DNA from 3 places in the Mesorhizobium cantuariense genome. Region 1 is predicted to be linked to each of the others. Evidence: predicted binding sites of a transcription regulator. Region 1 holds the regulator's gene; each other region holds the start of a gene.
What was found. Region 1 encodes PhoB, which activates phosphate uptake and scavenging genes when phosphate is short. Its sites were predicted from a motif close to TGTCATNNANCTGTCAT; they were not measured.

Region 1 (10,612 bases):
GCCGCGCAATTCGCGCGTGACGTTGAGGTCGATCAGCTTGGTGCCAAATCCGGTCTTGGCGGGTGCGTCGAGCTTCTTCTGCCCGGTTTCCCGCCAGTTGAGAGCCAGCGTCCTGTCGCGCCCGCGCCCTTCGACCGACCAGTCCACTTTCAGCGCCCAGTCGCCCTTCAGGGTATTGGCCGAATTGCCGGCTTCGCCGTATTTCAGCGCATTCGTCGCCAGTTCGTGAAAGGTCAGGCCGAGCGCTTGCGTCGTGGTTTCGTCGAGCAGCACCTGTGGCCCTGACAACAGCTCTTCGGGCAGCTCCTTGCCGAACACCTGGCCAAGCTCGATGCGCAACAGATCGCCGAGATCGGCCTTCTGCCAGCGCGAGCGCGTCAGCATGTCCTGAGACGCCGCCATCGCCTGCAGCCTGGCCGAGAAGGATGCGGAAAACTCGTTGACGTCGGTGGCCCGCGAAGCCGTCTGGCGCGCGATCGCCAGCACCCTGGTGATCGAATTCTTGATGCGGTGCTTCATCTCCTGCAACATCAGGTCTTTTTCGAGCAGGCTCTTTTCCGTCGTTTCGTGCAATCGCGACGCTGCCTCATAGGCCCGCTCCTGATAACGCGCCACCAGCGCTATGGCGCCCGCCAACAGTAGGCCGAACAGCCCCAGCATCACCGGAATGGCGCGCGACGACGGCTGCGAAAAGGCACTTGTCGGCCGGAAAAGGACCGTCCACGGTTGGCCAGCCACCATGATCTTGCGGGTGACCAGCAGCCTGCTTCCGAAGGATGAGGCCGGCGGCGTCTCCGAGCGGAACAAGAGATTGTCGTCATTCACCGTGCCGTCATAGATTTCGGTGTTGACCGGCAGCAGCGGCGACCGGCTGAGCGCGATCTGGAACAGATCGCGAGCCCGAAAAGCCGCATAGAGAAAACCGGCCGTGGAGGATCTGGACGCATTGATGCCATCGGGTGCGGTTTCGACATTGAGCCGCACGAGGACGAGGAAGCCGGTGAACGTCTGCGCGGCACCCGTCTCCTGGCCCAGCTGCACCAGCCCGCTGGCGTGCTGCTGGTCGTCCGACATCGCCTTTTCGATCGCCGCGCGCCGCACCGGTTCACTGAACATGTCGTAGCCAATGCTGGCCTGGTTGGACGGACCAAGCGGTTCGAACATCACGATGGGCGCGCGCCAGGGTTGCGTGGTATCAGGATAGATTGGATGGCTGACGCCATGGTCGTGCAACATATCGCGTTCGACTGCCGCCTCGTCTCCCGCCTTCACCAGCCTGAGGAAGCCGATACCGCGCAAGCCGGCGAAATTGTTGTCGACATCGAGTGCCTTGAAGAACGCCTTGAACTCATTCTGGGAGATATCGCCGTTGCGGGCATCGAACAAGGCCCGCGTCGAGCGCAGCAGCGACAGATGCAGGTCGATGCGGCTCTCGATCCGGTTGAGCGCATCGTCTGCCGTCGCTTCGAATTTGATGCGGGCGGCCTCCTGCGTCGCGAAATAGGCAAACCCCGCCATCATCATGCTAATCAGCGCGACGGCTATGAAGGCGATGATCGGGAAAAGCTTCTTCAATGGTCGATGCGGCCCGTGAGCGAATTGGGACCTTTATGGGCAAGTCGCCGCGCCAACACAATGGCAAGGCCAAGCCATCCTGACGGCTGGCATATCAGATGGCCCGAGACCCGGCACATTCGTCCTGCCATGCGGGATCGCTATCGCCGCGCTCAGGCGGCGATCTTCAGCGCGCCCGGTCCGGGAATGGCGCCGGGCGGGCATTTGCCCAGAATGATCATGCCGAGCACCTCGTCCTGGGTAACATCGGTGGTGCGGGCGGTGCCGACGACCTGGCCGTTCTTCATGACGCAGACGCGGTCGGCAAGCTCGAACACGTCGTGGATATCGTGGCTGATCAGGAAGATGCCGATACCGTCGGACTTGAGCTGCTTGACCAGTTCGCCGACCTGCGCCGTTTCCTGCGGACCAAGTGCCGCCGTCGGCTCGTCCATGATCAGGATGCGTGCATTGAACAGGATCGCGCGCGCGATCGCCACCGACTGCCGCTGGCCGCCCGACAGCTTTATCACCGGCTCCTTGAAGCGCTGGAAGCGGGGATTGAGCCGGCCCATCACCTTGCGCGCCTCGGCCTCCATGGCAACGTCGTCGAGCGTGCCCCAGGCGGTCATCAGCTCGCGGCCGAGGAACAGATTGGCGGCGGCATCGACGTTGTCGGCCAACGCCAGCGTCTGGTAGATCGTCTCGATGCCGTATTTCTTGGCGTCGCGCGGGTTGAAGATCGATGCCTCCTCGCCGTTGACGAAGATCTGGCCAAAGTCGCGCTTGTAGGCGCCGGACAGGATCTTGATCAGCGTCGACTTGCCGGCGCCGTTGTGGCCGAGCAGCGCCACGACCTCGCCGGGGAAAAGATCGATCGACGCGTCGTCGACGGCGCGGATGCCGCCAAACGCGATCGAGATGTTCCTCATGTCGATCAGCGGCGTGCCTGTGGGAGCACTCTTTTCCATGATCGTTCCTCCCCTAGACGCGTTTGCGATAAACGGTGTCGAGCCAGACGGCGATGACCAGCACGGCGCCGACGACGATGCTCTGCAGTGGCGAGTCGATGCCAAGCAGCACCATGCCGGACTGCAGCGACTGCATCAGCAGCGCGCCGAGCATGGCGCCCATCACCGTTCCGGCGCCACCGGCCAGCGACGTGCCGCCGATGACAGCCGCCGCGATGACCAGCAGCTCGTCCAGTGTGCCCAGCGCATTGGTCGACGCATTGAGGCGGGCCGATGAGATTGCCGCGCTGATGGCCGCCAGCACGCCCATGATCATGAACACCTTCATGGTCACCCAGCGCGTGTTGATGCCGGCGAGTTCCGCTGCCTCCGGATTGCCGCCGATAGCAAAGACATAGCGGCCGAAACGCGTGCGTTTGGTGATGAAGGTCATGATGATGCCCACGGTCACCGCCATCAGCACCGGTATGGCGATGCCATGCGCGATGAACAGCCCACCTTCTGGAATGGTGATGCCGTTCTGCTGCGCATACTGGCGCACGATGCCGATCGGCCACGGATAGGAATTGGCGATCCAGACGGCGCCAAGGATGGCGGCGCAGGCAACCACGCCAAGCAAGGTCTCAGCCCAGACGGGGCGCAGTGGAAAGCTGAACCGCTTGCGCTGCGAACGGCCGTTGAGCAGCGCGAAGGCAACCGCCGCACAGGCAACGATGCCGACGATCCAGCTGGCTGTGGCACCGATCGAACCGCGTGGTCCGCCGCCCATCAATTGGAAGGTGGCGTCGAGCGGCGCGACCGTGCGCCCGCTGGTGATGAGCCACGCCATGCCGCGCCAGACCAGCAGGCCGCCCAGTGTCACGATGAAGGCAGGCACCTCCATATAAGCGATGATGAAGCCCTGGAACGCGCCGATCAGCAGACCAAGCACCACGCCGGCGGCAAGCGCGATGACCCAGAGCCAGGGATTTCCAAGCTGGAAGCCGATGACTCGAATGAGGAATTCGGCCTGCGCCACGCCCATGATCATACCGATCACGCCTTCGACGGAGCCGACCGAAAGGTCGATGTTGCGCATGACGATGACCAGCACCATGCCGGTCGCCATGATCGCGACCGAGGAGGTCTGCACCGAGAGGTTCCACAGATTGCGCGGCGTCAGGAAAAGCCCGCCCGACAGGATGTGTATGCCGACCCAGATGACCAGCAGCGCGCCGACCATGCCGAGCATGCGCGTGTCGAGCTCGGTAGCCTTGAGAAACCGCCCGGCGGCGCTGAGTTCAGATGCACGCGCCCGGTCCGCTGCAGTGCCGGCGACCGGCTGATTAGAGGTCGTGTCGGTCATGGATCCTCCCACCGGTTTGCCGTCTGACGCGGATGCCGGAACATGGATGCTATTTGCTTTCCGCAGTTATTTGAAGCGGAAGCCCCTTGAGAAACGCCGCGGCCTTTGGGCCGCGGCGCCGAGATTTCGAACCGATAGCGACCCGGTTTTAGTTGCAGGCCGCGACGCTGCCGGCGGCGACGCCCGCGCAGACTTCGTCTTTCTTGATCCAGCCGGCGTCGATGACGACGTTGAGATTGTCCTTGGTGATGGCAACCGGGGTCAGGAACAGCGACTTGACGGTATTGCCGCCTGGTGTCGTGAAGTCCTTGGCGCCGGCAATGTCGCTCGTCTTCTTGCCGTCGGCGAGCTGCGAGGCGATCTCTGCAGCGTTCTTGCCCAGTTCGCGTGCGTCCTTCCACACCGACACGGTCTGCGTGCCGAGCGCGATGCGGTTCAGCGCGGCGTGGTCGCCGTCCTGACCCGAGACCGGCACGGTGCCGGCCAACCCTTGAGCCGTCAGCGCCGCGACGACGCCGCCGGCGGTGCCGTCATTGGCCGCGACCACCGCATCGACCTTGTTGTCGTTGGCGGTCAGGAACTGTTCCATGTTCTTCTGGGCATTGGCGGGCAGCCAGCCGTCCGTATAGGCCTCGCCGACATTCTTGATCTTGCCGCTGTCTATGGCTTCCTTGAGCACTTCCATCGAGCCCGAGAACAGGAAATCGGCATTCGGATCGGCACCCGAACCCTTGATGAAGACATAGTTGCCTTCCGGCTTGGCCTTGAACACTTCGCGGGCCTGCATGCGGCCGACTTCCTTATTGTCGAAAGTCAGGTAGAAGACATCCTTGTTCTCGATCAGCCGGTCATAGCCGACGACCGGAATGCCTTCATCCAGCGCCTTCTGCACCGCCGGGCCGATGGCCGAGGCATCCTGCGCCAGGATGATCAGCGCGTTGGCGCCCTGCGAGATCAGGCTTTCGACATCGGTGAGCTGCTTACCGGGATTGGACTGCGCATCGGCGGAGATGTACTTGTCGCCGGCGGCCTCGATCGCCGTCTTCATGGCGGCCTCGTCGGTCTTCCAGCGCTCCTCCTGGAAGTTGGACCACGAAACGCCGATGACCTTGTCCTTGGCCTGTGCGACCGACACGAGCGTCAGCGACATGGCGACACCCGCCAGGATGGCGGCTGTGAATCTTTTCATATTATCCTCCCTGCGCCGCGTATGGCGCGACCAAACTGACCCGAAGGCCGGCACAGAGGCTCTATTTTTTCGAGCCTCGAAAAAATACTGATCCAACACCCGAACGCTGTCAACATCGATTCTGATGGATTTTGATGTCCTTCAGAATTTTTTTCGAGCCTCGGAATAAATAAGTGACAGGGCGGGCCGCTTCTGCCAGTATTTGACCGCGTTGCCGGCAGCGTTCCAGGGGCAGGAAGAACCGCGGCGACCGGGAGGATGTGAAGAAACATGTCGGTCGGAATCCGCCACGACGATTTGCGCCGCCGCAACCGCGCGATGGTGATCGCAGCCGTGCGCCGCGCCGGACAACCGTCACGCACCGAGATCGCCGCGACCACGGGCCTCAGCCACTCGACCATATCGGCGATCTCCTCCGACCTGATCGGCGAAGGCATCCTGACCGAAAGCAAACCGAGCGAGGCCGGCTCGCTCAAACGCGGTCGGCCGCAGGTCGGCCTCAGCCTCAATCCGGAAGCGGCGGCGGTGATGACCGTCGTTCTGTCGCTGAATTTTCTCTCCGTTGCCGTCATCGACTATGCCGGCCAGGTGATCGCCGAGGAGCAGCGCAGGCTGGACACGCTGACGATGCCGCGCGAGGCGCTGATCGGCGAATGCACGGCAATCGTGCGGCGCCGCCTCGAAGACCCCGATCTTGACGTGCGCAGCATCGCCCGCATCGCTCTGGCGATCCAGGGCATCACCGACACCCATGCCCGCGCCATGCTGTGGTCGCCGATCACGCCTCACACCGACATCGCCTTCGCCGACATACTCGAAGACGAGTTCGGCATCCCCGCCACCATGGAAAACGACTGCAACATGATGGCTATAGCACTGCGCTGGCGCGACCCTGATCGCTACCGCGACGATTTCATCGCCATTCTTCTATCGCACGGCATCGGCATGGGCCTGGTGCTGAAGGGCGAGCTGTTCACCGGCACCCATTCCTCGGGCGGCGAGTTCGGCCACATGATCCACCGGCCGAACGGCGCGCTCTGCCGCTGCGGGCGGCGCGGCTGCGTCGAAGCCTATGCCGGCAACTACGCCATCTGGCGCAGCGCAAGGCAATTGGGTGAGGACGCAGAACCCGTCGCCGATGTCAGCGACGCCGACATGCGTGCCCTGGCCACCGCGGCCCGCGAAAGCGACGGACCCGAGCGCGAGGCCTATCGCAAGGCCGGCGAAGCGCTCGGCTACGGCCTCGGCAGCCTGTTCGCGCTGATCGATCCGGCGCCCGTAGCCATGGTCGGGGTCAGCGCCGCTGCCTTCGACTTGATCGAGCCGGCATTGCGCAAGGCGATTGCCCAGACCGCCGGCGGCCAGCACTCGAAATCGATTTCCTTCGACACCGAGCCGAACGAACTGCCGCTGATCCGCGAAGGCTGCGCCATGCGTGCGCTGACCTTCGTCGACCAGGAGATTTTCGCACCCGGCGCGCAAACAAGATCCGGCCTCGCCGGCAAGAACGTGGCGTGAATTCAAACGGGCGAGTTCAATCCTCACGGATCGCGTAGCCCGCTCCACGAATGGTGCGGATGACGTCGGGCATGCGGCCGTTGTTGACGGCCTTGCGCAGCCGGCCGACATGCACATCCACCGTGCGCTCGTCGATGTAGATCGTCTCGCCCCAGACATTGTCGAGCAGCTGGCTGCGCGAGAAGACGCGGCCGGGATGGCGCATCATGAATTCGAGCAGGCGGAACTCGGTCGGTCCAAGCCTGATCTCGCTCTTCTTGCGATAGACCCGGTGCGATTCACGGTCGAGCACGATATCGCCGACCTTCAGCACACTGGACAGCACCTCCGGCTTGGCGCGGCGCAGCAGCGCCTTGACCCTGGCCATGAATTCCGGTGTCGAGAACGGCTTGACCAGATAATCGTCGGCGCCGGTCGACAGACCGCGCACGCGGTCGCTCTCCTCGCCACGCGCGGTCAGCATGATGATCGGCAGCCGCTCGGTCTCGGGACGCATTCTTAGCCGACGACAGAGTTCGATACCGGAAACCGCAGGCACCATCCAGTCGAGCACCAGAAGGTCGGGAACGTTCTCCTGCAGCCGGATCTCGGCCTCGTCACCGCGCGTCACCACCTCGACCTGATAGCCTTCGGATTCGAGATTGTAGCGGAGCAGCACGCCTAGCGGCTCCTCATCCTCCACCACCATGATGCGTGGCGCGATCATCGACTGGTCATCCCTGTCATGCGGCCGGCGCGGACATTGCCGTCTCGTCCTGCTTCGGACGATTGGCGGGCAGCTGCGTGCCGGTCAAAACATAATAGGCATTTTCAGCGATGTTGGTCACGTGGTCGCCGATGCGCTCGAGGTTCTTGGCGCAGAACAACAGATGCGTGCAGGCAGTGATGTTGCGCGGGTCTTCCATCATGTAGGTCAGCAGTTCACGGAACACCGAGGTGTATTTGACGTCGATGCGCTCGTCGTTGTTTCTGAGCGTGGCAAGCGCTGCCGCGTCAGCGGCGGCATACTCGTCGATGACGCCCTGCACCTGGATCAGCACCAGCTGCGCCATCCCGTCGATCGAATGCGACAGGTCGCGCGGCGTGACGCTCAGGCCGACAGTGCCGACGCGTTTGGCAATGTTCTTGGCAAGGTCGCCGATGCGCTCGAGGTCGCCGGCCATGCGGATCGAACCGACCACCGCACGCAGGTCGTTGGCCATCGGCTGGCGCTTGGCGATCAGCGTGATGGCGCGATCGTCCAACTCGCGCTGGCGTGCATCCATGATGGCATCGTCGGAAACCACCCGCTGCGCCAGCGCATTGTCCGAATTGAGCAATGCCTTGGTCGAGCCACTGACCATCGAGCGGGCGAGATCGCCCATGTCGCGGATCAGCTGGCTGACCTGCTCCAGATCCTCATCGAAAGATGCGACGGTATGTTCACCCATGATCTTCGTCCCTCGTATGCTGAACTCAGCCGAACCGGCCGGTGATGTAGTCCTGGGTGCGCTTGTCGTCGGGGGTGGTGAACATCTTGTCGGTGGCTCCCTCCTCGACCAGATAGCCAAGATGGAACATCGCGGTGCGCTGCGACACGCGCGCCGCCTGCTGCATCGAGTGGGTGACGATGACGATCGTATAGTTCTGACGCAGTTCGTCGATCAGTTCCTCGACGCGAGCGGTGGCGATCGGGTCGAGCGCCGAACACGGCTCGTCCATCAGGATCACCTCGGGCGACACGGCGATGGCGCGCGCAATGCACAGACGCTGCTGCTGGCCACCGGAAAGGCCGGTGCCAGGTTCCTGCAAGCGGTCCTTGACCTCGTTCCAGATTGCCGCCTTCTTCAGGCTCGACTCGACGATCTGATCCATGTCGGCCTTGCGCTTGGCCAGTCCGTGGATGCGCGGGCCATAGGCGACGTTCTCGTAGATCGACTTGGGAAACGGATTGGGCTTCTGGAACACCATGCCGACGCGCGCCCTGAGCTCGACGACGTCGATGTTCTTGTCGTAGATATCCTCTTCGTCGAGCGTTATCTTGCCGATTACCCGCGCTGAATCGATGGTGTCGTTCATGCGGTTGAGGCAGCGCAGGAAGGTGGACTTGCCGCAGCCGGAGGGGCCGATCAGCGCGGTCACCTGATTGAGGCGGACGTCGAGATCGACGTCGAACAGCGCCTGCTTCTCGCCGTAGAACACGCCGACCTTGTCGCCGCGCATTTTGATCACTTCGTTCGACTTGGCGTTCACCTTGTCGCCCACTGCGTTTTCAAGGGACTGTTCGGTCATGATGTTCATACCAAAATGCCTTTTTTCTACCAGCGCCGCTCGAACCGACGCCGAAGCACGATCGCGGTGATGTTCATGGCCATGAGGAAGACGAGCAGGATGATGATGGCGCCGGACATGCGCTCGACGAAGGCGCGTTCGGCCTCGTTCGCCCACATATAGATCTGCACCGGCAGCGCGGTGGCCGGATCGAAAGGCGTCGTCGGAGGATCGGCGACGAAGGCGACCATGCCGATCAGCAGCAGCGGCGCGGTTTCGCCGAGCGCACGCGCAAGACCGATGATGGTGCCGGTGAGGATGCCGGGCGCGGCAAGCGGCAGGATGTGGTGGAACACCATCTGCATCTTGGAGGCGCCGAGACCAAGGGCTGCCGAGCGGATCGACGGCGGCACGGCGGCAAGTGCCGCGCGCGTCGCGATGATGATCGTCGGCAGCGTCATCAGCGTCAGCACCAGGCCGCCGACGAAAGCGGCGGAGCGCGGCATGCCTAGGAAATTGATAAACACCGCGAGGCCGAGCAGGCCGAAGACGATCGACGGCACCGCGGCCAGATTGTTGATATTGACTTCGATCAGGTCGGTGAAGCGGTTCTTCTTGGCGAACTCCTCCAGATAGATGGAGGCGGCGACACCGATTGGCAGCGCCAGCAGCAGCACGATCACCATCATGTAGAACGAGCCGATGATCGCCACGCCCATGCCGGACGTTTCCGGACGGCTGGAGGCGCCATAGGTGAACAGGCCGGTGTTGAAATGCTCGGCCATCGCACCCTCGGCCTTGAGCTTGTTCATCCAGGTGATCTGCTGGTCCGAGACCTTGCGTCGCGCTTCCTCGACGCCGAGATCGATCTGGCCCTTGAAGGCCGAGTCGAGATTGGCGGCGGCGAGAATGTTGACGTTGCGCGTCGTGCCGATCACCGACGGATCGGCGGCGACGATGTCGCGCAACTGGACGCGTGCGCCTTCCGACAGGAAGCCCTTGAGCTGCCTGATTGCCGGCTTGTCGTCGGGATTGATGCCGAGCTTGGCGACCAGCGCGTTTTCGGCGAGCTTGGGATAATTTGCCTTGATCAGAACGCTCGGATCGGTGGCGCGCTTGCCGGAAGGATCGATCACCTTCTCGTCGAACGTGATCGGCAGCGATACCGTCGTCTGCCAAAAGGCGGTGTAGCCTTTCGAGACGATGGTGATCAGCATGATGGCCAGGAACGCCAGGCCAACGGAAATCGCCACGGCGCCATAGATGCGGAAACGGCGTTCGGCGGCGTAACGGGCCTTCAGGCCGATGTCGCGGCGCGGATGGGCCGCGGCCCTGACCATCGTATCCATGGGGATGTCGGTCATTCGTACTGCTCCCGGTATTTGCGCACGATGTAGAGCGCGACGATGTTCATCACCAGCGTCAGCGCGAACAGCGTCAGGCCGAGCGCGAAGGCGACCAGCGTCTGCGGCGAATTGAACTCGAGGTCGCCGGTGAGCTGGTTGACGATCTTGACGGTGATGGTCGTCATCGCCTCGAACGGGTTGATGGTGAGGTTGGCGGCGACGCCCGCCGCCAGCACGACGATCATCGTTTCGCCGATGGCGCGCGAGGCGGTCAACAGGATGGCACCGACGATGCCGGGCAGTGCCGCCGGCAGGATCACCCGCTTGATCGTCTCGGAGCGGGTCGCGCCGAGGCCGAGCGAACCGTCGCGCATGGCGCGCGGCACCGCGGTGATGATGTCGTCGGACAGAGAGGACACGACCGGGATCAGCATGACGC
Region 2 (10,612 bases), 170 kb from region 1:
TAGCGACCGGACAGGACCGCGGCGAAGGCGGCGGCGCCGCCCGGCTCGGAGATGATGCGCACCCGGTTCCACAGCGCCTTCTGCGCGGCGATGATGTCGTCGTCACTGACCAGGATCGAGCGTTCGACAAAGGCCTCGGCGATCGGGAACATCATTTCGCCGACGCGCTTTGGCGCCAGCGAATCGGCGGCGATGCCCTCGGCCGGCGCGTCGACGGGGTGTCCGGCTTCGAAGGCGCGATGAAGCGTCGGTGCCCCTTCCGGCTCGACAGCGATGATGCGGATGCGGCCGGCAAACCAGGCGGCGATACCGCCGATCAGGCCGCCGCCGCCGACAGCGACCAGCAGCGTGTCGATCTGAGGTAGGTCGCTCTCGATTTCGAGCCCGAGCGTTCCCTGGCCGACCAGCGTTTCCTCCTGGTTGAAGGCATGGATCTGCAAGGCGCCGGTTTCCTCGGCGAAACGTTCGCTGGCGGCCAGCGCCTCGGCATAGCGTGCGCCGCCGACGATCAACTCGGCGCCATAGCCGCGGATCCGCTCCAGCTTGGCCGCCGGGCTCACTTCGGGAACGAAGATGGTCGCCTTGTGGCCAAGCCGCATGGCGGCATAGGCGACGGCCGCACCATGGTTGCCGCCCGATGCGGCAACGACACCGGCCTTGGGAACTGCACGCTCCAGCAGGTTGGTAAAGGCGCCGCGCGCCTTGAACGATCCGGAATGCTGCAGGCATTCGAGCTTCAGGTCGACCGCCAGCGGCGCGCGGTCGAAGTCGGCCATGTCGACGCGCAGCACCGGTGTGTGTCTGATATAGGGGCGGATGCGCGGTTCCATCGCGGCAATGCGCTCGCGTGTGACGGTATTGCCCTGCGACATGGCGATCTCCTTGGGATTGACAGCAATTAGTAACTTGGCAAAATGCCTAAATGCAAGAGGTTGATGTCTTCAAGGCGATCGCCAACGAACGCAGACTGCAGATCCTCGACTGGCTGAAGGATCCGCGCGCGCATTTCCCGCCCCAGGCCGACGGCGATCTGGTCGAGGACGGCGTTTGCGCGCTGCTGATTGCCGAAAAGCTCGGCATCACGCAAGCGACGCTCAGCGAGCATATGCGTGTGCTCACCCAGGCCGGCCTGCTGCGCGCCAGGCGCATCAAGCAGTGGACATTCTACCGCCGCGACGAGGACAGGATCGCCGACATCAGGGCGCTCATCGAGAGCCGGCTGTAGCGTTGCCGGCCGGCATCCAGGTCGGGCAGCTTCTATGCGAGCCAGTCGGGCACAGAATCCAGCCCGATCAGGTCGTCATAGGTCAGGCGCGGACGCACGACATGGAACCGATCGCCGTCGACCAGCACTTCCGGAACCAGCAGACGGGTGTTGTAGGTGCCGGCCTGCACCGCGCCATAGGCGCCGGCGGTGGAGACGGCAATCAGGTCGCCGGCCTTCAGCCTCGGCAGATCGCGGTCGAGGCCGATGTAGTCGCCGGTCTCGCAGACCGGGCCGACCACATCGACCATCATGCGCGGCATGTCGGCCGGCGGCTGCACGACCGGACGAATGTCGTGGAAAGCATCGTAGAGCGTCGGCCGTATGAGATCGTTCATGGCGGCGTCGACGACAAGGAAATTCTTGGCGTCGCCCTCCTTCACGAAGATTACTTCGGAAACGAGGATGCCGGCATTGCCTGATATCAGCCGGCCCGGCTCGAACATCACCTTCAGCCCGAGCTTGGTGACATGCTTCCTGACGATCTGGGCATAGGCATCGGGGAGGGGCGGCGGGTTGTTGTCGACGCGATAGGGAATGCCGAGGCCGCCGCCGAGATCGACATGCTCGATGGCATGGCCGTCGGTGCGCAGCGCGCCGACCAGATCGACAAGCAGGGCGAAGGCGTCGTCGAAAGGCTGCAGTTCGGTGATCTGGCTGCCGATATGGGTGTCGATACCGGTGATCTTGATGCCGGGAAGCTTTGCCGCGCGGGCGTAGACCTGACGCGCCTTCTGCCACGGGATACCGAACTTGTTCTCGGCCTTGCCGGTGGAAATCTTCTTGTGGGTCCTGGCGTCGACATCGGGATTGATGCGCAGCGAGATCGCCGCCACCTTGCCAAGTGCGGTGGCTCGCGCCGACAAGAGTTCGAGTTCAGGCTCGGACTCGACGTTGAAGCAGAGGATGCCGGCGGCAAGGGCAAAGTCCATTTCGCGCGCGGTCTTGCCGACGCCGGAAAACAGGATCTTGCCTGCCGGAATGCCGGCGGCCAGCGCCCGGCGCAATTCGCCCTCCGACACCACGTCGGCACCGGCACCGAGCTTGGCCAGCGTCCGCAGGACGGCCTGGTTGGAATTGGCCTTCATGGCGTAGCAGACCAGCGCGTCGAGCCCGGCAAAGGCCTGTGCAAACACCCGGTAGTGCCTGGTCAAGGTGGCCGTCGAATAGCAGTAGAACGGCGTGCCGACCTGTGCGGCGATATCGGGGATCGCCACGTCCTCGGCATAGAGCACGCCGTCGCGGTAGTCGAAATGGTTCACGAGGATGGTTCCGGAAAGTTGGAGCACGATGAGATCGGGGTTTAGAACAACCAAACCGGTCTCATCGGCTCTAGATCAGCGGGTCGAGGATGAACTTCTTGTCCTCGACCGGTTTTTCCGGCTCCGGCGGCACAGGCTGATGGGCCTTCGAGGCATCCTTGCGCGCTTGCACGGCCGCCTCATAGGGCGTGTCGAGACCGCCCCTCCTGCCGCAGGCCGAAACGGCCGCGATCGCCACCAGCAGCGTCAGCGTCACCAAAATCCTGCTTCCGGTCATCAATCCATCCGTCCGAAACGTTTGCCAGCCGCCGCTTTTAGCCGAGTTCTCAGCGCATTGCACCCCGGATATTGCTGGTTGCAATATCCGGCATCACGCTTTCGCCAGCCGCTTTTTCCAGGCGCGGATCTGCTTCCTCACTTCCGACGGCGCGGTGCCGCCGAAACTGGTGCGGCTCTTGACCGAGTTCTGCACCGCCAGCACCGAAAATATGTCGGCCGTGATGCCGAGATTGATCGACTGCAGGTCCTCCAGCGAAAGCTTGTCCAGCCCCACCTTCTTGTCTTCGGCCAGCGCCACCGCCCGGCCGGTGACATGATGCGCCTCGCGGAACGGCAGGCCGAGCGTGCGCACCAGCCAGTCGGCAAGGTCGGTCGCTGTCGCGTGGCCGGAGCCGGCTGCCTTCTTCATCGCGGCCGCGTTGACCGTCATGTCCGAGACCATGCCGGTCATCGCCGCCAGCATCAGGTCGAGCGTCTCGGCGGCATCGAATACCGATTCCTTGTCTTCCTGCATGTCCTTGCCATAGGTCAAAGGCATGCCCTTCATCACCGTCAGCAGGCCGACCAGATGGCCGGTGACGCGGCCGGTCTTGCCGCGCACCAGCTCGGCGGCATCGGGGTTTTTCTTTTGTGGCATGATCGAGGAGCCGGTTGAAAACGAGTCCGACAGCCTGACGAAGCCGAATTGCGGCGTCGACCAGATGATGATCTCTTCGGCCAGCCGCGACAAATGCGTGGCGCAGATCGCCGCAAGAGCGAGGAACTCGAGCGCGAAATCGCGGTCCGAAACGCTATCGAGCGAATTGCGCATCGGCTCGCGGAAGCCGAGCGCCTTGGCGGTCTGGTGGCGGTCGATCGGGAAGCTGGTGCCGGCGAGCGCCGCGGCACCGAGCGGGCTTTCGTCCATCCGCCCGATCGCATCGCGCACACGCGACAGGTCACGCGAAAACATTTCGACATAAGCCATGCAGTGATGGCCGAAGGTCACCGGTTGCGCCGCCTGCATATGGGTGAAGCCCGGCATCACCGTCGCCGCATGCTCCTCGGCCCGCTCGAGCAGCGCCTTGATCAGCCCTTTCAACGCCTCGGCGACGCGGAAGCACTCGTCCTTCACCCACAGCCTCAGGTCGACCGCGACCTGGTCGTTGCGCGAGCGGGCTGTGTGCAGCCGGCCGGCCGCCGAGCCGATCAGGTCGGCAAGGCGTGCCTCGATGTTCATGTGGATGTCTTCGAGCCGGGTCGAGAACTCGAAGCTGCCGGCCTCGATCTCTTTCAGGATCGTGTTCAGCCCGTGAGCGATTTTTTCTTGATCGGCTGCCGAAATAATGCCCGTTTGCGCCAGCATCTCGCTATGGGCGATCGAGCCTTTGATGTCCTGCGCATAGAGTTTGCGGTCGAACGAGATCGACGCGTTGATCGCTTCCATGATCGCGGCCGGACCCGAGGCAAAACGTCCGCCCCACATCTGGTTGCTGGTCTTCTTGTCGCTCATCGCTATAACCCGTGCTTCGGAGCAGTTTTGAGAAAATGGCAGACGGTAATAGATTCTTCCCGGCCCCGCGCCTGATCCTCGCCGCCTTGGTGGCGGGCGCGGTGGCCGGCGCGGTCGCGGTATATGTCAGCGAGAGCCGGTCTGGCAACAATGCACCGGCACAAGCTGCCGTCGGCGAGAGCAAGGACGACGTCGCCTGCGCGGCCAAGAGCGACCGCGCCAAGAAGGTCGCGGCCTCGGCCACCGGTGAGGTCGCGGCACTTTTACCGGCCGATCCGCCGCAATCCTTGAAGAGCCTTGCCTTCAATGGCCCGGACGGCAAGCCGATGACGCTTGCCGATCATGCCGGCAAGACGGTGCTGCTCAATCTGTGGGCGACATGGTGCGCGCCGTGCCGCGCCGAAATGCCGGCGCTCGATGCGCTGCAGAAGGAAAAGGGCAGCGACGCCTTTCAGGTGGTCGCCGTCAATGTCGATGCCGGCGACGATGTGAAGCCGAAGAAGTTCCTCAGCGATACCGGCGTCGAGACGCTCGGCTATTTCAGGGATTCGACGATGGCGCTGTTCAACGACCTCAAGACGCGCGGCCTGGCGCTTGGCCTTCCCGTCACCATGCTGATCGACGGCGAAGGCTGCTTGATCGCCCATATGAACGGCCCGGCCGAATGGTCGGGGCAGGATGCCAGGCGGCTGGTCGAGACCGCGCTCAAGCCCGAAAGCCTCTAAAAGCGCCTCGTTGTCCCGAACCGCTACGCCCTTTCGGGCGGTCAGGCTCGATTCAGACCGAGTGCGGGCGCGGGTGCGAAGCCCAGAACGCTTCTGTCGCGCAAGCTGGCGGGTTTGCTGCTGCCAGTGGGTGCGACGACACCGGTCAGGTCGCCGAATTCCTCGATGAGAGCTGGCCTGCCGATATAGTAGCCCTGGCCGATCTCGCAGGCTTCGGCGTCCAGGAATTTCAGTTCGCCGAGCGTCTCGACACCCTCGGCCAGAACCGGCAGGCCGAGGCCGCGTCCAAGTCCCAGAACGGCGCGCACGATCGCCGCGACCTGGCCATTCTTGTCGACGGACTTGATGAAGGAGCCATCGATCTTGATCTTGTCGAAGGGGAAGGCGCGCAGGTTGGAAAGCGAGGAATAGCCGGTTCCGAAATCATCCATGGCCACGCGTACGCCCAGCGCCTTGACCTGCCGCAAGGTCGCCAGCGCGCGCGGCATGTCCTTCACAAGCGCCGTCTCGGTGATCTCAAGTTCGAGCCTGCTGGGCGCCAGGCCTGAATTCAGCAGTGTTTCGTGGACCTTGCGGCTGAAATTCGGATTGTGAAGCTGCACCGCCGAAACGTTGACGGCCACCGTCAGCGGATTTTGCCAACGGGCGGCTTCCTCGCAGGCCGCCGTCAGCACCCATTCGCCAATCTGGCCAATGGCTCCGCTGTCTTCGGCCACCGGGATGAATATGCCCGGGGGCACGTCGCCGCGCGTCGGATGCCGCCACCGGACCAGCGCTTCGAAGCCCACCATCTTTCCGCTGCTGATCTCCTTCTGCGGTTGGTAGACGAGGTAGAACTCCTCGCGAGCGACCGCCTGGCGCAGTTCGTGCTCCATCACGCGTTTGTCGCGGGCCTCGGCCCCCATCGAGGCCTCGAAATAGCGGTAGGTGTCCTTGCCTTCGGTCTTGGCCCGGTAGAGGGCCGTATCGGCGTGGCTTATCAGGCTGGCCTGGTTTTCGGCATCCGATGGATAAAGCGCAATGCCAATGCTGGCCGACACAAGGCCGCCGCCGACCGAGAGCCGGTTTTCCTCACGCATGACGGTCAGCACGGCGTTGGCGATACGGCCGGCCTCCAACGGGTCGGTCAGGTTCGGGGCGATGATGGCGAATTCGTCGCCGCCCAGCCGCGCCACCATCTGTCCCTGACGAAGGACGCCGGTGACGCAATGCGCAACCTTCTGTAGCATGGCGTCGCCAGCGCCGTGCCCGTACAGGTCGTTGACCTCCTTGAAGCGGTCGAGATCGAGCAGCAGAAGCGCAAGGTGGCCGCCTTTCCTGGCCCGGCCCATCGCAGCAATTTCCGCCTCCAGCCGGCCGGAAAAGCTGCGGCGATTGGCCAGTCCGGTCAATGGATCGAAATGGGCAAGGCGCAGGATCTCCTGTTCCGCCTTCTTGCGCTCGCGAATGTCGCGGACCGCAACCACGTTGTGAGGCTTGCCACAATAGTCGATGCTCCTGGCGATCAGCTCGACAGGAATGCTTGTGCCATCGCGGCCCCTCAGTTCGACCTCCTGCGGCTGTTCGCCGAAGCCGGACATGTCGGACCCGAAGAGATCGCCAAGCTGCATTCCGTTCAGAATGGCGGTTGCCATGCCTGTCAGCCTCGCAATGCTGTCATTGGCGCTGATGATGCGGTTGCCGTCGCAGACGATCAGGCCCTCCACGGCGGCGTTGGCCAGGCCGTGCATACGGTCGACCTCGAGCTTCTGGCGCCGGAAGCGCAAATCGATCCACAGCGCCGATGCCGACAGCACCAGGATCACCAGCGTGGCGGCCGCGGCCGCGAAAGCCTGCGAGGTCGGCTCGATCGTGTACTCGGATATGTCGATCGAGGAATCGGGAAAGATCGAGACGGCACCCATGCCGATGAAATGCAGGGTACAGATCGCCAGCGTCAGCAGCACCGCGCCGACGGATGTCGCCCGCAGGGAGGGGCGGCGCAGGACGACACGCAGTGCGAGCGCGCCAAGCGTTACGCCGGCCAGCAGGGAAACGGCGACAAGCAACAGGTTCCATTCGATCCGGCCCTGGACTTCGAATGCCGCCATGCCGATGTAGTGCATGGCTCCGATACCGCCGCCCAGGACGGCGCCGCCGACGAGATGATAATCGAACTCGTCCCGCAAGGTGGCGATCCACATGCCGGCCGCCGTCAGCGCGACCGAAGCGGCGAGCGACAGCACGGAGAGCGCCGGATCGTAGGCACTGGCTATGCCCGGCGTGAACGCGAGCATGGCGATGAAATGCGTTGCCCAGATGCCGAAGCCAGTCGACATCGCCGCGATCATCAGCCAGACAAGCCGGTTCCGATCTGTAGAGCGGCTGATGTGGTGAAGCAGGTTGACGGCAGAAAAAGAAGATATTCCGCAGATCAGCGCGGCGAGTGCGACCAGTCTCAGATCGTGTTCGTTGACGATACAATTGTAGACCGTCAGCATCTTATTTCACCTGATCTATTGGAAATAAACAAGGCAGCAGAATTGAGTAAGCGCTTTGCCGTTGAAGGATCGATAAAGTCGCCTGCAACCCTGGCGTGTCTCCTCGGGTTGCAGCGGCTGCAATCAGGGTTGTCAGGCCGAAAGCCAGTTTGCCAGTCCTGTCGCGTTCGTTGTCTCGCTAAGCCGGCTAACCCGATCGCTTTCCATCGCCTCCACGCGAAGGCCAGCGTGGCGTGAAGCATGAGGTGAAGTTCGTCGATCTGCAACAAAACCGTTGTCTGATTGTCATGAGCGACACATATTGCCTTTGCGGGAGTGCCCCTTTCGCCAATGACAAACGGGAGATGAAACATGAAACCCTTCGGCTTCGCGGCCGGTGTCGCCGCCACCTTGACGCTGCTTTCCACCACCTCCGCTTTTGCTGTCACGCAGATCAGCTGGTGGCACGCCATGACTGGCGCCAATGCCGAGGTCGTCGACAAGATTTCCAAAGATTTCAATGCCAGCCAGAGCGATTATGAGCTCGTTCCGGTGTTCAAGGGCACGTATCCAGAGACCCTGAATGCCGGTATCGCCGCCTACCGCGCCGGCCAGGCGCCCGACATTATGCAGGTGTTCGACGTCGGCACCGGCGTGATGATGGCGGCCGAAGGTGCCATCAAGCCGGCAGCCGACGTGCTGACGAGCGCTGGAATGACCTTCGACAAGAGCCAGTATCTGCCAGGCATCGTCGGCTATTATTCGAAGCCGGACGGCACCATGCTGTCCTTCCCCTACAACTCCTCCTCGCCGATCCTTTATTATAACAAGGACATCTTCCAGAAGGCTGGCCTCGACGTGGACAGCCCGCCCAAGACCTGGAAGGAGGTGTGGGAAGATGCCAAGAAGATCAAGGCGAGCGGCGCCGCCGCTTGCGGCTACACCTCGACCTGGCTGACCTGGATCCATCTGGAGAATTTCGCGGCGTGGAATGATGTGCCATGGGCCACCCAGCAGAACGGTCTGGCCGGCGGCGATGTCGAGCTCAAGATCAATGCGCCGATTTTCGTCAACCACTTCCAGGCGCTCGCAGACCTCGCCAAGGACGGCACCTTCAAATATGGCGGGCGCACCTCCGAGGCCAAGCAGATCTTCCTCGCCGGCGAATGCGGGATCATGACCGAATCCTCCGGCGGTCTTGGCGATATCGTCAAGTCCGGCATGAATTACGGCATCGGCCAATTGCCGTATGACAGCGACGCCAAGGGCGCGCCGCAGAATACAACGCCGGGCGGCGCCAGCCTGTGGGTTTTCGCTGATAAATCCGACGAGGAATACAAGGGCGTCGCGGCCTTCTTCGCCTACCTATCGAAGACCGACGTGCAAGAATACCTGCACCAGAAGTCGGGTTATCTGCCGGTAACGCTTGCCGCCTACGAAGCGACCAAGAAATCCGGTTTCTATGACAAGAACACCGGTCGCGAGACACCGATCCTGCAAATGACGGGTAAGGCGCCGACCGACAATTCGAAGGGCGTACGTCTGCCGAACCTGCCGCAGGTGCGCGATATCCAGAACGAGGAGTTCGAGAAGATGCTAGCCGGCCAGCAAACGGCGCAGCAGGCGCTTGACAATGCGGTCACGCGCGGCAATGCCGCGATCAAGGAAGCGCTGGGGAATTAAAGCGAGCGCAAAAGTCCTTGTTCTACGGCGCGACCACCTGTCCTGTCAGGAATCTCCCCCGGAGAGGGGAGATTTGCTGTCCTTAGTAATTTCGCCAATTGTTAATGTTGCCGAATCTGAAACGTCCATCAAAGCCATCCTGACAGAGAGCGGCACCATATGGTGCAGCCCGCCTAACCAGCCCGGAGTGGCTCCTTGACCCCTCGCGTCGTCTTTCCCAACAAGGTTCTCCCCTATCTCCTGGTGGCGCCGCAACTTGCCATCACGCTCGTCTTTTTCTACTGGCCGGCCGGTCAGGCGTTCTACCAGTCCATGCTCAGGCAGGATCCGTTCGGACTGAGGACCAAGTTCGTTTGGTTCGACAATTTCAGGAAAGTGCTTGCCGATCCAGCCTACCTCAACTCGATCAAGGTCACGGTGGTGTTTTCCCTTGCGACCGCTATTGTCGCCATGTGCGCGGCGCTCCTGCTTGCGGTCATGGCAGAGAAGGTGGTGCGCGGCAAAGGTCTCTACCGCACGCTGTTGATCTGGCCTTACGCAGTGGCGCCGGCGATTGCCGGTATGCTGTGGCTGTTCCTGTTCAACCCGTCGATCGGGTCGCTGGCTTATATGCTGAGAAGTTTCGGCATCGCCTGGGATCCGCTGCTCAACGGCACCCACGCCATGATCCTGCTGGTGTCGGCCGCTGCCTGGAAGCAGATCAGCTACAATTTCCTGTTCTTCGTCGCCGGCCTGCAGGCGGTGCCGAAAACCCTGATCGAGGCGGCGGCCATGGACGGTGCCGGGGAGACCAAGCGCTTCTGGACCATCGTCTTCCCGCTGCTTGCGCCGACAACCTTTTTCCTGCTGGTCGTCAACACCGTCTATGCCCTGTTCGACACCTTCGGCATCGTCCATGCGGTCACCGGCGGCGGGCCGGGAAAAACGACCGAGACGCTGGTCTACAAGGTCTACAATGACGGTTTCGTCAATCTGATCCTCGGCGATTCGGCGGCGCAGTCGGTCATCCTGATGGTCATCGTCATCTCGCTCACGGCCATCCAGTTCCGCTATGTGGAACGCAAAGTCCACTACGGCTGAGGCGAGCGATGATCGGCCAGTCACCGCTCCGCACCGTCATCGCCCACGCCGTGCTCATCCTCGGCATACTGATCGTCGCTTTCCCGATCTACTACACCTTCGTCGCCTCCACGCAGACGCTGCAAACCATCCTCAAGCCGCCATTGCCGCTCTTGCCCGGCGACCAGTTCTGGAACAATTACAACGAGGCACTGTTCGGCGGTGTCGGCCGCATCGGCGGCGTCAGTGTCGGTCGATTGCTGCTCAACACCACGGTCATGGCGCTCGGCATCGCGGTGGGGAAGATTTTCATCTCGATCCTGTCGGCCTATGCGATCGTGTTCTTCCGTTTTCCGCTGCGCATGGTCTTCTTCTGGCTGATCTTCATC
Region 3 (10,612 bases), 350 kb from region 1:
ATGACGTGCTCGACCGCGTCGGAGCGATGGAACGGATCGCTGCCGAGGGCGGCTATCCGCTGGCGGCCGCCGCGTTCCAGTTCCCCTTGCATGAACCCGCGGTCGCCACCGTGCTGACCGGCACCGCCAAGCTGGCAAATCTGACGCGCAACCTCGAACTGCTCGACATCGACGTGCCGGAGACAGAATACGCCAGATATCGCCCCTATACGCTGGTGCAGGAGCTGGCGTGAAACGCGCATCCACCCCGCGGTGAACGGTGATCCGGGTTTCACATTCTTGCGATCCCATAAAAGAATGAACATTCCATATTGACGAATGTGTGGAATTAATATTCCATACAATCACGGAACGGAAACGGAGCGTTTGACGGCGGCAAGGGAGGAGCAGCGCGGTGGATCTGCTCCTGCCAGACCTCGGCAGAACTGGCGTGAAACACCGCTTGCATCGGCTGGATCGATGCACTATCAAAACATGGCAACTGTTTTTTATTGATAAAGTTCTGTTTGGCGCACGCCTATCCAGACGGAGCTTCCGTAACGTTCACCGGGCGACTTAGGGAGGAACCTCATGAAATTCGTGACCAGCATTCTCAACCGCCGCGCAGTCATGGCGCTGGCAGCAGCTTCGATGCTCGCCGGCGTCATGCATTCGGCGCCGGTTTCGGCGGCGGACGTGACCATTCCGATCATTGTCAAGGACACCACGTCGTTCTACTGGCAGATCGTTCTGGCCGGCGCCCGCAAGGCCGGCAAGGATCTCGGCGTCAACGTGCCGGAACTCGGTGCCCAGGCTGAAACCGACGTCAACGGCCAGGTCTCGATCCTCGAGAATGCCGTTGCCAGCAACCCGGCGGCCATCGTCATTGCGCCCACCGAGTTCAAGGCGCTTGGCAAGCCGATCGATGAAGCCGCTGCCAAGGTCAAAATTATTGGCATCGACTCCGGCGCCGACTCCAAGGCCTTCACCTCGTTCCTGACCACCGACAACGTGCAGGGCGGCCGCGTCGCTGCCGATGGCCTCGCAGCCGCCATCGGTGCCGCCAACGGCGGCAAGATCGAGGGTGACGTCGCCCTGATCACCAACGCACCGGGCGCCGGCTCGCTCGAACAGCGCAAGCAGGGGTTCACCGAACAGCTGGCCGCCAAATATCCGGGCCTCAAGCTGGTCGCCGACAAATATGCCGACGGCCAGGCCACCACCGGCCTCAACATCGCCACCGACCTGATCACCGCCAACCCGAACCTCAAGGGTATCTTCGCCTCCAACCTGATCATGGCGCAGGGCGTCGGTCAGGCTGTCGCCGAAAACAGCCTTGGCGGCAAGCTGGCGCTGGTTGGTTTCGACAGCGACGAGAAGCTGATCAAGTTCCTCAACGACGGCGTCATTTCCGCCCTCGTCGTCCAGGATCCCTACCGGATGGGCTATGACGGCATCAAGACCGCGCTCGCTGCCTCGAAGGGCGAAAAGGTCGAGGCCAATGTCGACACCGGCGCCAATCTGGTGACCAAGGACAACATGAAGGACCCCAAGATCGACGCGTTGCTCAACCCGAAGCTCTAAGCCGTCGCATCCGCAATCGTCTCCGGGGCGCCGCGCCCCGGAGACATAAGCTGCCGGCACAAACGGCTTGGCAATCCACAAGCTTAAGCTAGGCTGTTTTCGAGGCATATCCTTGCCTCGCCACGTGCCAATCGTGCGGCCAATCTGGGAGGATTGTCATGATTTCGACGGCGCAGGAACTGCATCCGGCACCCGTGCTGGAACCAGGGCGCACCATCCTCGAATTGCGCGGGCTGGAGAAGCGCTATCCCGGCACCCACGCGCTGAAGCCGGTCAATCTTGCTTTCAAGTCCGGCGAGATCCACGCCATCGTCGGCGAGAACGGCGCCGGCAAATCCACGCTCATCAAGCTTTTGACCGGCGTCATGCCGCGCACCTCCGGCGAGGTTATCTGGGAAGGCCAGCCGGCAGCGCTCGCGACACCGCATGAGGCGATGGCGCTCGGCATCAATGCCGTGCATCAGGAAGTCGTGCTCTGCCGTCATCTGACGGTCGCCGCCAACATGTTCCTCGGCGAGGAAAACTCTCGCTTCGGCATCCTGCAGCAGCGCGCCATGGTCAGGCAAGCGCAGAAGATCATCGACGACCTCGGCTTCGACCTGCCGGCGCATGTCACGCTTGGCGACCTGACCATCGGCCAGCAACAGCTGATCGCAGCGGCCCGCGCCACCGTGCGCGGCACCAAGTTCCTGATCTTCGACGAGCCGACCGCCTACCTCACCCGCAAGGAGGCCGACCAGCTCTTCACCCTGATCCGCCGGCTGAAAGGCGAAGGCGTGACGATCATCTACATCAGCCATCGCATGGAGGAGGTGTTCGAACTCGCCGACCGTGTTTCCGTGCTGCGCGACGGCACGCTGGTCGGCACCCGCAACATCGCCGAGACCAACGATGCCGAGCTGGTCAAGATGATGATCAACCGCTCGATCGAGCAGGTTTATCACAAGGAGCATTTCACACCGGGTGCCGCGATCATCGAGGCAAGAAACCTGTCCGGCAAGGGCTTCGAGAATGTTTCGATGACAGTTCGCGCCGGCGAGATCGTCGGACTCTACGGCCTGATCGGCGCCGGGCGCAGCGAGTTCGTCACCACGCTTTACGGCCGCCACCGCAAGTCTGCCGGCCAGATCCTCTGGGAAGGCAAGGATGTTCAGGTCAAGTCCGAGCATGACGCGATCAAGCTCGGCATGGCGCTGGCGCCGGAAAGCCGCCGCGACCAGGGCCTCTGCCTCAACCTGCCGGTCGGCCTCAACCTTAACCTGCCGATCTACAAGCGCATTTCGAACAATCTGCTAATTTCGAGCGCGCAGGAGAAAACGCAAGCCGATCGCCAGATCGCCGATCTGCGCATCAAGACGCCAACGCGTGGCGCGCTGGCATCCAGCCTGTCGGGCGGCAACCAGCAGAAGATCGTCATCGGCAAATGGCTGGCCCACGGCGCCAAGCTGTTCATCTTCGACGAGCCGACGGTCGGCGTCGATGTCGGCACCAAGGCCGAGATCTACCGCCTGTTCGGCGCGCTGCTGTCTAAAGGCGCCGGCATCATCCTGATCTCGTCCTATCTGCCGGAAGTCTATGAACTCGCCGACACGCTGCATGTGTTCCGGCGCGGCAAACTGGTGGCGACGCACGGTTTCCGCGCCGCCAGCCACGAGGACATTCTCACGCAGGCGCTCGCCGAGAAACAAGAAAAGCTGGGAGGACAGATATGAGCACCGAGGCGATTGCTGTCGAAAAACCGAAGCGCAACTATAACGTCCTATTTGGGCTGACGCTTTTGGCGCTGCTGGTGCTGCTGTGGATCGTGCTTTCCGTGGCGACACCAAGCTTCGCCTCCGGCAACAACATGGCCAATCTTCTGCGCCAGGGCTCGATGATCGCCATCATGGCGGTCGGTCAGACCTTCGTCATCATCACTGGCGGCATCGACCTGTCGGTCGGCGCCGTGGTCGGCTTCGCCACCGTCGTCGTCGCCATGATGATCAACGCCGGCTTCCCCATCTGGCTAGCCATCCTGGTGACGCTGCTGGTCGGTGTTGCCATCGGCATGTTCCACGGCTTCGGCATCGTCAAGATGGGCCTGCCGCCCTTCATCATCACATTGGCGACGCTGACCTCGCTGCGCGGCATCGGCCTTTTGATGACCAACGGCAATTCGATCAACATCAACAGCGACACCTTCACCGCGTTCTCGCGCAATTCCTTCATCGGCATCCCCAATTTGTTCTGGATGGTGATCCTGGTCGGCATTCCGGCCTATATCTTCCTGCATCACAGTCGCTGGGGCCGGTATCTGTTCTCGGTCGGCTCCAATGCCGAGGCGTCGCGCCTGTCCGGCGTCAATGTCCAGCGCACCATCTACATGGCCTACACGCTATCCGGCCTGTGCGCGGCCTTCGTCGGCGTGTTGCTGGCCGCCCGCATCGGCATCGGCAACCCGACCCAGGCCGAGGGCTGGGAACTGCAGGCGATCGCCTCGTCGGTCATCGGCGGCACCTCGCTGTTCGGCGCCGTCGGCTCGGTGCACGGACCGCTGCTCGGCGCCTTCATCCTGGCCACCATCAACAACGGCGCCAATCTGCTCAACGTCAACTCGTTCTGGCAGCGCATCATCACCGGCGCGCTGATCATCATCATCGTCTATTTCGACGGGCTACGCCGCCGCGGCAAGTGAGCCAACCCCACAATCAATCGCCGGCCCGACATCACTGCCGGGCCGGCGATTTCACAGACTGGATTGAAGCATGAAAGCCGTCGTCTGCCGCTCGCCCGGCGACCTTGTCCTGGAAGACCGTCCCGCGCCCGGCGCGCCACCCGCCGGCTGGGCGCTGGTGGCGGTCAGCCATGTCGGCATCTGCGGCACCGACTACCACATCTTCGAGGGCAAGCATCCGTTCCTCGCCTATCCCCGCATCATGGGCCATGAAGTATCGGGTATCGTGGTGGAGACCGGCGAAGGCGTCGAACTGGCCGTTGGCGAACCGGTCGTCATCAACCCCTATCTTTCCTGCGGCAAATGCATCGCCTGCCGGCACGGCAAGCCGAATTGCTGCGTCAGAATCGAGGTCCTCGGCGTGCATCGCGACGGCGCCATGTGCGAACGGATCCTGGTGCCGGCGCAAAATCTCTATCCGGCCAACGGCCTGTCGCTGGCCGACGCCGCTGCTGTCGAGTTCCTGGCCATCGGCGCGCATGCCGTGCGGCGCTCACGCGCCGATCCCGGCGCCCGCACGCTGGTCATCGGCGCCGGCCCGATCGGGCTCGGCACCGCCATCTTCGCCCGCATTGCCGGGCTCGACGTGACGCTGCTCGACATGAGCAGCGAAAGGCTCGCCTTTGCTGCGAACGAGCTTGGTTTCCAGATCCTCGACGGCTCGCGCAGCGCGGTGCCCGATCTGGTCAGGGAAGCGACATCAGGCGAAGGCTTCGATGTGGTCTTCGACGCCACCGGCAACACCCAGTCGGTGCAGTCGGCCTTCGCGCATGTCGCGCATGGCGGAACGCTGGTGCTGGTCTCCGTCGTCAAGGACGACATCAGCTTTTCCGATCCGGAATTCCACAAACGCGAGATGACGCTGATCGGCAGCCGCAACGCGCTGCGCGCCGACTTCGACCATGTCGCCGCCTCGATCCGCAACGGCGCCGTGCCGCTGGCCAAGCTCGTCACCCACCGCACCACGCTCTCCGGCACGCCGCGCGATCTCGCTCGCTGGGCGCATGAGAAGTCCGGCCTGATCAAGGCTGTGATAGAGGTGGGGTCATAACATGGCAGACGGTGAACCCGGCCCGAATTGACGACGCCCCGCGCAGGTCGAAGGCGGTCCTCAAACGCCAAGCCGCTGACAAGTGAGCGCGACCGAGCTGGTCTGGTATCAGCGTGAGTCAGACAAATCACGGTCTCGTATTAGGCCGGCACAACCTACAGCGCCGACAGCTTCAGCTCCACCCGTTCGGCCGGGAACCGCGACTCCGAAAACTGGATCGGCTGGCCGTCCGGCGTGACGTTGACGGCGACCGTGACCAGCACGATGGCGCCCGGCTGCAGGTCGAGGTCGGCAAGGTCAGCCGCATCGGCATGGCGCGCCGACAGCACGGTCGATTGCCTGAGATAGTCGTCAATGCCGAACCGCGCCAGCGAGGCTGTGATCGAACCGGTCTCAGCCATCGCGGCATCGATGCCGGCAAAGCGCCTGGCATCGAACCAGCCGGCAGCACGCGACACCGGCCGTCCATCGGCTTCGCCGCGCGTTTCCAGACGGATCACCTCAGCTCCCCTGGCAAGGCCAAGGCCCTCGGCGACGCGCTGGCTGGCCGGCTCGACCGACGAGGCGAGCAGGACGATGTGCCTTTCCGTCGTCTGCCCCTGCAAGCCTGTCGAAAAGCGTGTGCGCGCGCCGATCGGATAGGACAACCGCTTGCGCGACAGCACGAAGGTGCCGCGCCCCTGCTCGGCTCGCAGCACGCCTTCCTGCACAAGGGCTGATATGGCGCTGCGCACCGTGTGGCGATTGACGCCATAGCGCTCGGCCAGTGCCACCTCCGGCGGCAGCGCGGCGTTCTCGGCGAAATCGCCGATGGCGATCGCATGCAGGATCTTGTCGGCGATCTGCCGCCACAGTGAAACGCCGCTGCGCCGCTCGATGCTGTCCGCTGCCAGCCGCCCGACCATTGATTGCCCCCACCTTTCTAGCGCCCAGTCTTCTACTGCCTGTCATCCACCCGTCATGGACTCGCGCTAGATAATAGGTATAATTTGTATAGTTGTCTATATCAATAGACAAATTTAGCAAAGAGGACGATTGCTTATGCGAGGACAGGAAGCCCGCGACCAGGCCGAGCGCAAGGCCGCCATGGCAACCCTGGCGCAATCCAGCGGCGATGACATCGTGCGGCTCTGGAACGAGGCCGGACTGCCTTCGGACGCTGAACTGCTACGCGGCCCCGAGACCGGCCTTGTCACCCTGCGCGGCCGCATCGGTGGTGGCGGCGCGCCCTTCAATGTCGGTGAGGCGACCGTTACCCGTGCCACGGTCCGGCTGCCGTCCGGACAGGTCGGCCATTGCTATGCGCTTGGCCGCGACAAGCAGAAGGCGAGGCTGGCGGCCATCGCCGACGCACTATGGCAGGACCCTGCCCGCCGCGCCAAGGTCGAGACCGGGCTGATAGCGCCTCTGCGGTCGGCCCTGACCAAAGCGCATGAAAAACGCCGCGCCGAGACGGCGGCAACGAAGGTGGATTTCTTCACCATGGTTCGCGGAGAAGACTGATGGACATCGCAGCGCAATCGATCGAGGGCGGTTTCGCCGATCCTGTCTTCGACGCCCAGACCGTGTTCCGCGCGGTCATGGACGCGATGGCGCGGCCAGGCAGTGTACAGCCGCTGCCAGCCTTCGCCCGACCGCCGGCGCCGCTCTCGGCAACTGCCGGTGCCATCGCGCTGGCGCTGTGCGACAACGACACGCCGCTCTGGCTCGACCCGGCTCTGCAAGCTTCCACTGCAATCAAATCCTGGCTTGGTTTCCACACCGGCGCGCCATTGGCCAACACGCCGGCCGATGCACATTTCGCGCTGATCGCAGCACCCGCCGAGATGATGGCGCTCGATGGTTTTTCGCAAGGCACGCAGGACTATCCCGACCGTTCGACGACGCTGATCCTGCAAATCAGCGATCTCGTCTCCGGCACGCCGTTGTTGCTCGCAGGCCCCGGCATCGAAACCAGCGCCACGATCGCGCCGGCGCAGATGCCGCGCCATTTCGTCGAGCAGTGGAAGCAGAATATCAAGCGTTTTCCCCGTGGCGTCGACATCATCCTCGCCACCGCTGATGGCATTGCCTGCCTGCCGCGCACGACGCGCATCAAGACGATGGAGGCGTAAGATGTATGTCGCGGTAAAAGGTGGCGAAGCGGCCATTGCCAACGCTCATAGCCTGCTTGCCGATCGCCGGCGGGGCGACCGTACCGTGCCGGCACTTCGCCTCGACCAGATCGTCGAGCAGCTGGCGCTCGGCGTCGACCGGGTGATGAGCGAAGGCTCGCTCTACGACCGGGAACTGGCCGCACTTGCCATCGTCCAGGCACGCGGCGACATGATCGAGGCGATCTTCCTGGTGCGTGCCTATCGCACGACGCTGCCGCGCTTCGGCTACACCAAGCCGATCGACACCGCCAACATGCTGGTCGAGCGGCGTGTGTCGGCGACCTACAAGGACCTGCCCGGCGGCCAGCTGCTTGGGCCCACCTTCGACTACACCCACCGGCTGCTCGATCCCGAGCTTGCCGCGGGGGTCGATGTCGCCGAGCCCTTGCTGCGCGAGACGGAAGCGCAAGCCATGCCGCGCGTCTCGGCGATCCTAGCTCGCGAAGGCCTCATCGAACCCGATGGCGACATGCCGCAGGACCATGTCCCCGGCGACATCACCCGCGAGCCGCTGGAATTCCCGATGGCGCGCGACATCCGCCTGCAGGCGCTATCGCGCGGCGACGAGGGTTTCCTGCTGGCGCTCGGTTATTCCACGCAACGTGGCTATGCCCGCAACCATCCCTTCGTCGGCGAGATCCGCATCGGTGAGGTCGAGCTCGAACTCGACGTGCCGGAACTGCCCTTCGCTGTGCCGCTCGGCACCGTGCGGGTCACCGAGTGCCAGATGGTCAACCAGTTCAAGGGCTCAGCCAAGGCGCCGCCGCAATTCACCCGCGGCTACGGGCTGGTCTTCGGCCAGAGCGAGCGCAAGGCGATGGCGATGGCGCTCTGCGACCGGGCGCTGCGCGCCTCGGAGCTTGGCGAGGATGTCGTTGCCGCCGCCCAGGACGAGGAGTTCGTCATCTCGCATTCCGACAATGTCCAGGCGACCGGCTTCGTCGAGCATTTGAAGCTGCCGCACTATGTCGACTTCCAGGCCGAACTCGACCTCGTGCGCCGCATGCGCGCCGAGTATGACGCCCGCGAAAACCCAGCGAAGGTCGAAGAGAAGCGGGAAGCCGCGGAATGATCGAAGGCCTGTCCCACATGACTTTCATCGTCCGCGACCTCGACCGGATGACCAAGATCCTCGAGAGCGTATTCGACGCGCGCGAGGTCTATGCCAGCGACGCCAGGCAGTTCTCGCTGTCGCGCGAAAAATTCTTCCTGATCGGCGACATCTGGGTCGCAATCATGGAGGGCGAGCCACTACCGGAGCGCAGCTACAACCACATCGCCTTCAAGATCGATGACGCCGATTTCGACCGCTACGCCGAGCGCGTCGGCAAGCTTGGGCTGGAAATGCGCCCGCCGCGTCCGCGCGTCGAGGGCGAAGGCCGCTCGATCTATTTCTACGACGACGACAACCACATGTTCGAACTGCACACCGGCACGCTCACTGAGCGGCTGGCACGTTATGCCAAGGGACTGGAAGTCGCACCATGACCGACATTGCCACCTACAACTTCGCCTATCTCGACGAGCAGACCAAGCGGATGATCCGCCGGGCGATCCTCAAGGGCATCGCTATCCCCGGCTATCAGGTGCCGTTCGCCTCGCGCGAAATGCCAATGCCTTATGGCTGGGGCACCGGCGGCGTCCAGGTCACCGCCTCGATCATCGGCCCCGACGATGTGCTGAAGGTCATCGACCAGGGCGCCGACGACACCACCAACGCGGTCTCGATCCGTGCCTTCTTCAAGAAGGTCGCCAATGTCGCGGTGACGACCGATACCGCCAGCGCCACCATCATCCAGACCCGCCATCGTATCCCCGAGCATCCGCTGACGGCGGGCCAGGTGCTTGTCTACCAGGTGCCGATCCCCGAACCCTTGCGCTTCCTCGAACCGCGCGAGACCGAGACGCGCAAGATGCATGCGCTGGAGGAATACGGCCTCATGCATGTCAAGCTCTACGAGGACATCGCCAAGCACGGTCGCATCGCCACCACCTATGCCTATCCGGTCAAGGTCGAGGGCCGTTACGTCATGGACCCGTCGCCGACGCCGAAATTCGACAATCCCAAGATGCACCGCTCACCGGCCCTGCAATTGTTCGGTGCCGGCCGCGAAAAGCGAATCTATGCTGTGCCGCCCTTCACCGAAGTGGTCAGCCTCGACTTCGAGGATCATCCGTTCGAGGTCCAGACCTTCGACCAGCCCTGCGCGCTGTGCGCCGCCGAGAACGTCTATCTCGACGAGGTCATCCTCGACGACCATGGCGGCCACATGTTCGTCTGCTCCGACACCGACCACTGCGAGAAGCGGCGTGAAGACGGCCACCGCGGCCATCTTGCCCCGGAAACCCATCTTGCCCCAGGAAACAGGGAGCCGGCGCAATGACCGACGAACCGCTGCTGCGCGTCTCGGCGCTCTCCAAATTCTACGGCTCGCGCGTTGGCTGCGACAACGTCTCCTTCGACCTGTGGCCGGGCGAAGTCCTGGCTGTCGTCGGCGAGTCCGGCTCGGGCAAGACGACGCTGCTCAACTGCCTGTCGACACGGCTGCTGCCCAGTTCCGGCACCGCCAGCTACCGCATGCGTGACGGCCAGTTCCGCGAGCTCTATCGCATGAGCGAGGCCGAGCGCCGCTTCCTGATGCGCACCGACTGGGGTTTTGTCCATCAGAACCCGGCCGACGGCCTGCGCATGACGGTGTCGGCCGGTGCCAATGTCGGCGAGCGGCTGATGGCTGTCGGCGACCGCCACTACGGCAAGATCCGCGCCACCGCCGTTGACTGGCTGTCGCGCGTCGAGATCGACGAGGACCGCATCGACGACGAGCCCCGCGCCTTTTCCGGCGGAATGCGCCAGCGCCTGCAGATCGCCCGCAACCTCGTCACCGGGCCACGGCTGGTGTTCATGGATGAGCCGACAGGCGGCCTCGACGTCTCGGTGCAGGCCCGCCTGCTCGACCTGCTGCGCGGTCTGGTCACCGATCTTGGTCTGGCGGCCATCGTCGTCACCCACGACCTTGCCGTGGCGCGGCTGTTGTCGCAGCGCATGATGGTGATGAAGGACGGCCGTGTCGTTGAAAGCGGCCTTACTGACCGCGTGCTCGATGATCCGCGAGCGCCTTATACGCAATT

Region 2: ugpB (sn-glycerol-3-phosphate ABC transporter substrate-binding protein UgpB) is a predicted target of PhoB. The motif match lies at 7,775-7,791, and genes of this name have one in related genera.
Region 3: phnF (phosphonate metabolism transcriptional regulator PhnF) is a predicted target of PhoB. The motif match lies at 6,273-6,289, and genes of this name have one in related genera.

Annotation. Positions count from the first base shown of each region.
Region 1 is NZ_JBHRVD010000001.1:6,043,892-6,054,503, forward strand. It holds gene ACFOJ9_RS29495 (CHASE domain-containing protein) at 1-1,575, opposite strand, end outside; gene ACFOJ9_RS29500 (ATP-binding cassette domain-containing protein) at 1,728-2,525, opposite strand; gene ACFOJ9_RS29505 (sugar ABC transporter permease) at 2,539-3,870, opposite strand; gene xylF (D-xylose ABC transporter substrate-binding protein) at 4,019-5,059, opposite strand; gene ACFOJ9_RS29515 (ROK family protein) at 5,330-6,577, shown strand; gene phoB (phosphate regulon transcriptional regulator PhoB) at 6,594-7,283, opposite strand; gene phoU (phosphate signaling complex protein PhoU) at 7,300-8,007, opposite strand; gene pstB (phosphate ABC transporter ATP-binding protein PstB) at 8,033-8,857, opposite strand; gene pstA (phosphate ABC transporter permease PstA) at 8,875-10,191, opposite strand; gene pstC (phosphate ABC transporter permease subunit PstC) at 10,188-10,612, opposite strand, start outside.
Region 2 is NZ_JBHRVD010000001.1:5,877,223-5,887,834, reverse strand. It holds gene ACFOJ9_RS28685 (threonine/serine dehydratase) at 1-872, opposite strand, end outside; gene ACFOJ9_RS28680 (ArsR/SmtB family transcription factor) at 923-1,225, shown strand; gene lysA (diaminopimelate decarboxylase) at 1,258-2,526, opposite strand; gene ACFOJ9_RS28670 (lipoprotein) at 2,597-2,803, opposite strand; gene argH (argininosuccinate lyase) at 2,897-4,297, opposite strand; gene tlpA (thiol:disulfide interchange protein TlpA) at 4,333-5,022, shown strand; gene ACFOJ9_RS28655 (bifunctional diguanylate cyclase/phosphodiesterase) at 5,064-7,502, opposite strand; gene ugpB (sn-glycerol-3-phosphate ABC transporter substrate-binding protein UgpB) at 7,854-9,164, shown strand; gene ugpA (sn-glycerol-3-phosphate ABC transporter permease UgpA) at 9,360-10,244, shown strand; gene ugpE (sn-glycerol-3-phosphate ABC transporter permease UgpE) at 10,253-10,612, shown strand, end outside.
Region 3 is NZ_JBHRVD010000001.1:5,689,864-5,700,475, forward strand. It holds gene ACFOJ9_RS27740 (aldo/keto reductase) at 1-233, shown strand, start outside; gene ACFOJ9_RS27745 (ABC transporter substrate-binding protein) at 571-1,563, shown strand; gene ACFOJ9_RS27750 (sugar ABC transporter ATP-binding protein) at 1,722-3,275, shown strand; gene ACFOJ9_RS27755 (ABC transporter permease) at 3,272-4,237, shown strand; gene ACFOJ9_RS27760 (zinc-binding alcohol dehydrogenase family protein) at 4,308-5,327, shown strand; gene phnF (phosphonate metabolism transcriptional regulator PhnF) at 5,483-6,232, opposite strand; gene phnG (phosphonate C-P lyase system protein PhnG) at 6,369-6,830, shown strand; gene phnH (phosphonate C-P lyase system protein PhnH) at 6,830-7,441, shown strand; gene ACFOJ9_RS27780 (carbon-phosphorus lyase complex subunit PhnI) at 7,443-8,555, shown strand; gene fosX (FosX/FosE/FosI family fosfomycin resistance hydrolase) at 8,552-8,971, shown strand; gene ACFOJ9_RS27790 (alpha-D-ribose 1-methylphosphonate 5-phosphate C-P-lyase PhnJ) at 8,968-9,867, shown strand; gene phnK (phosphonate C-P lyase system protein PhnK) at 9,864-10,612, shown strand, end outside.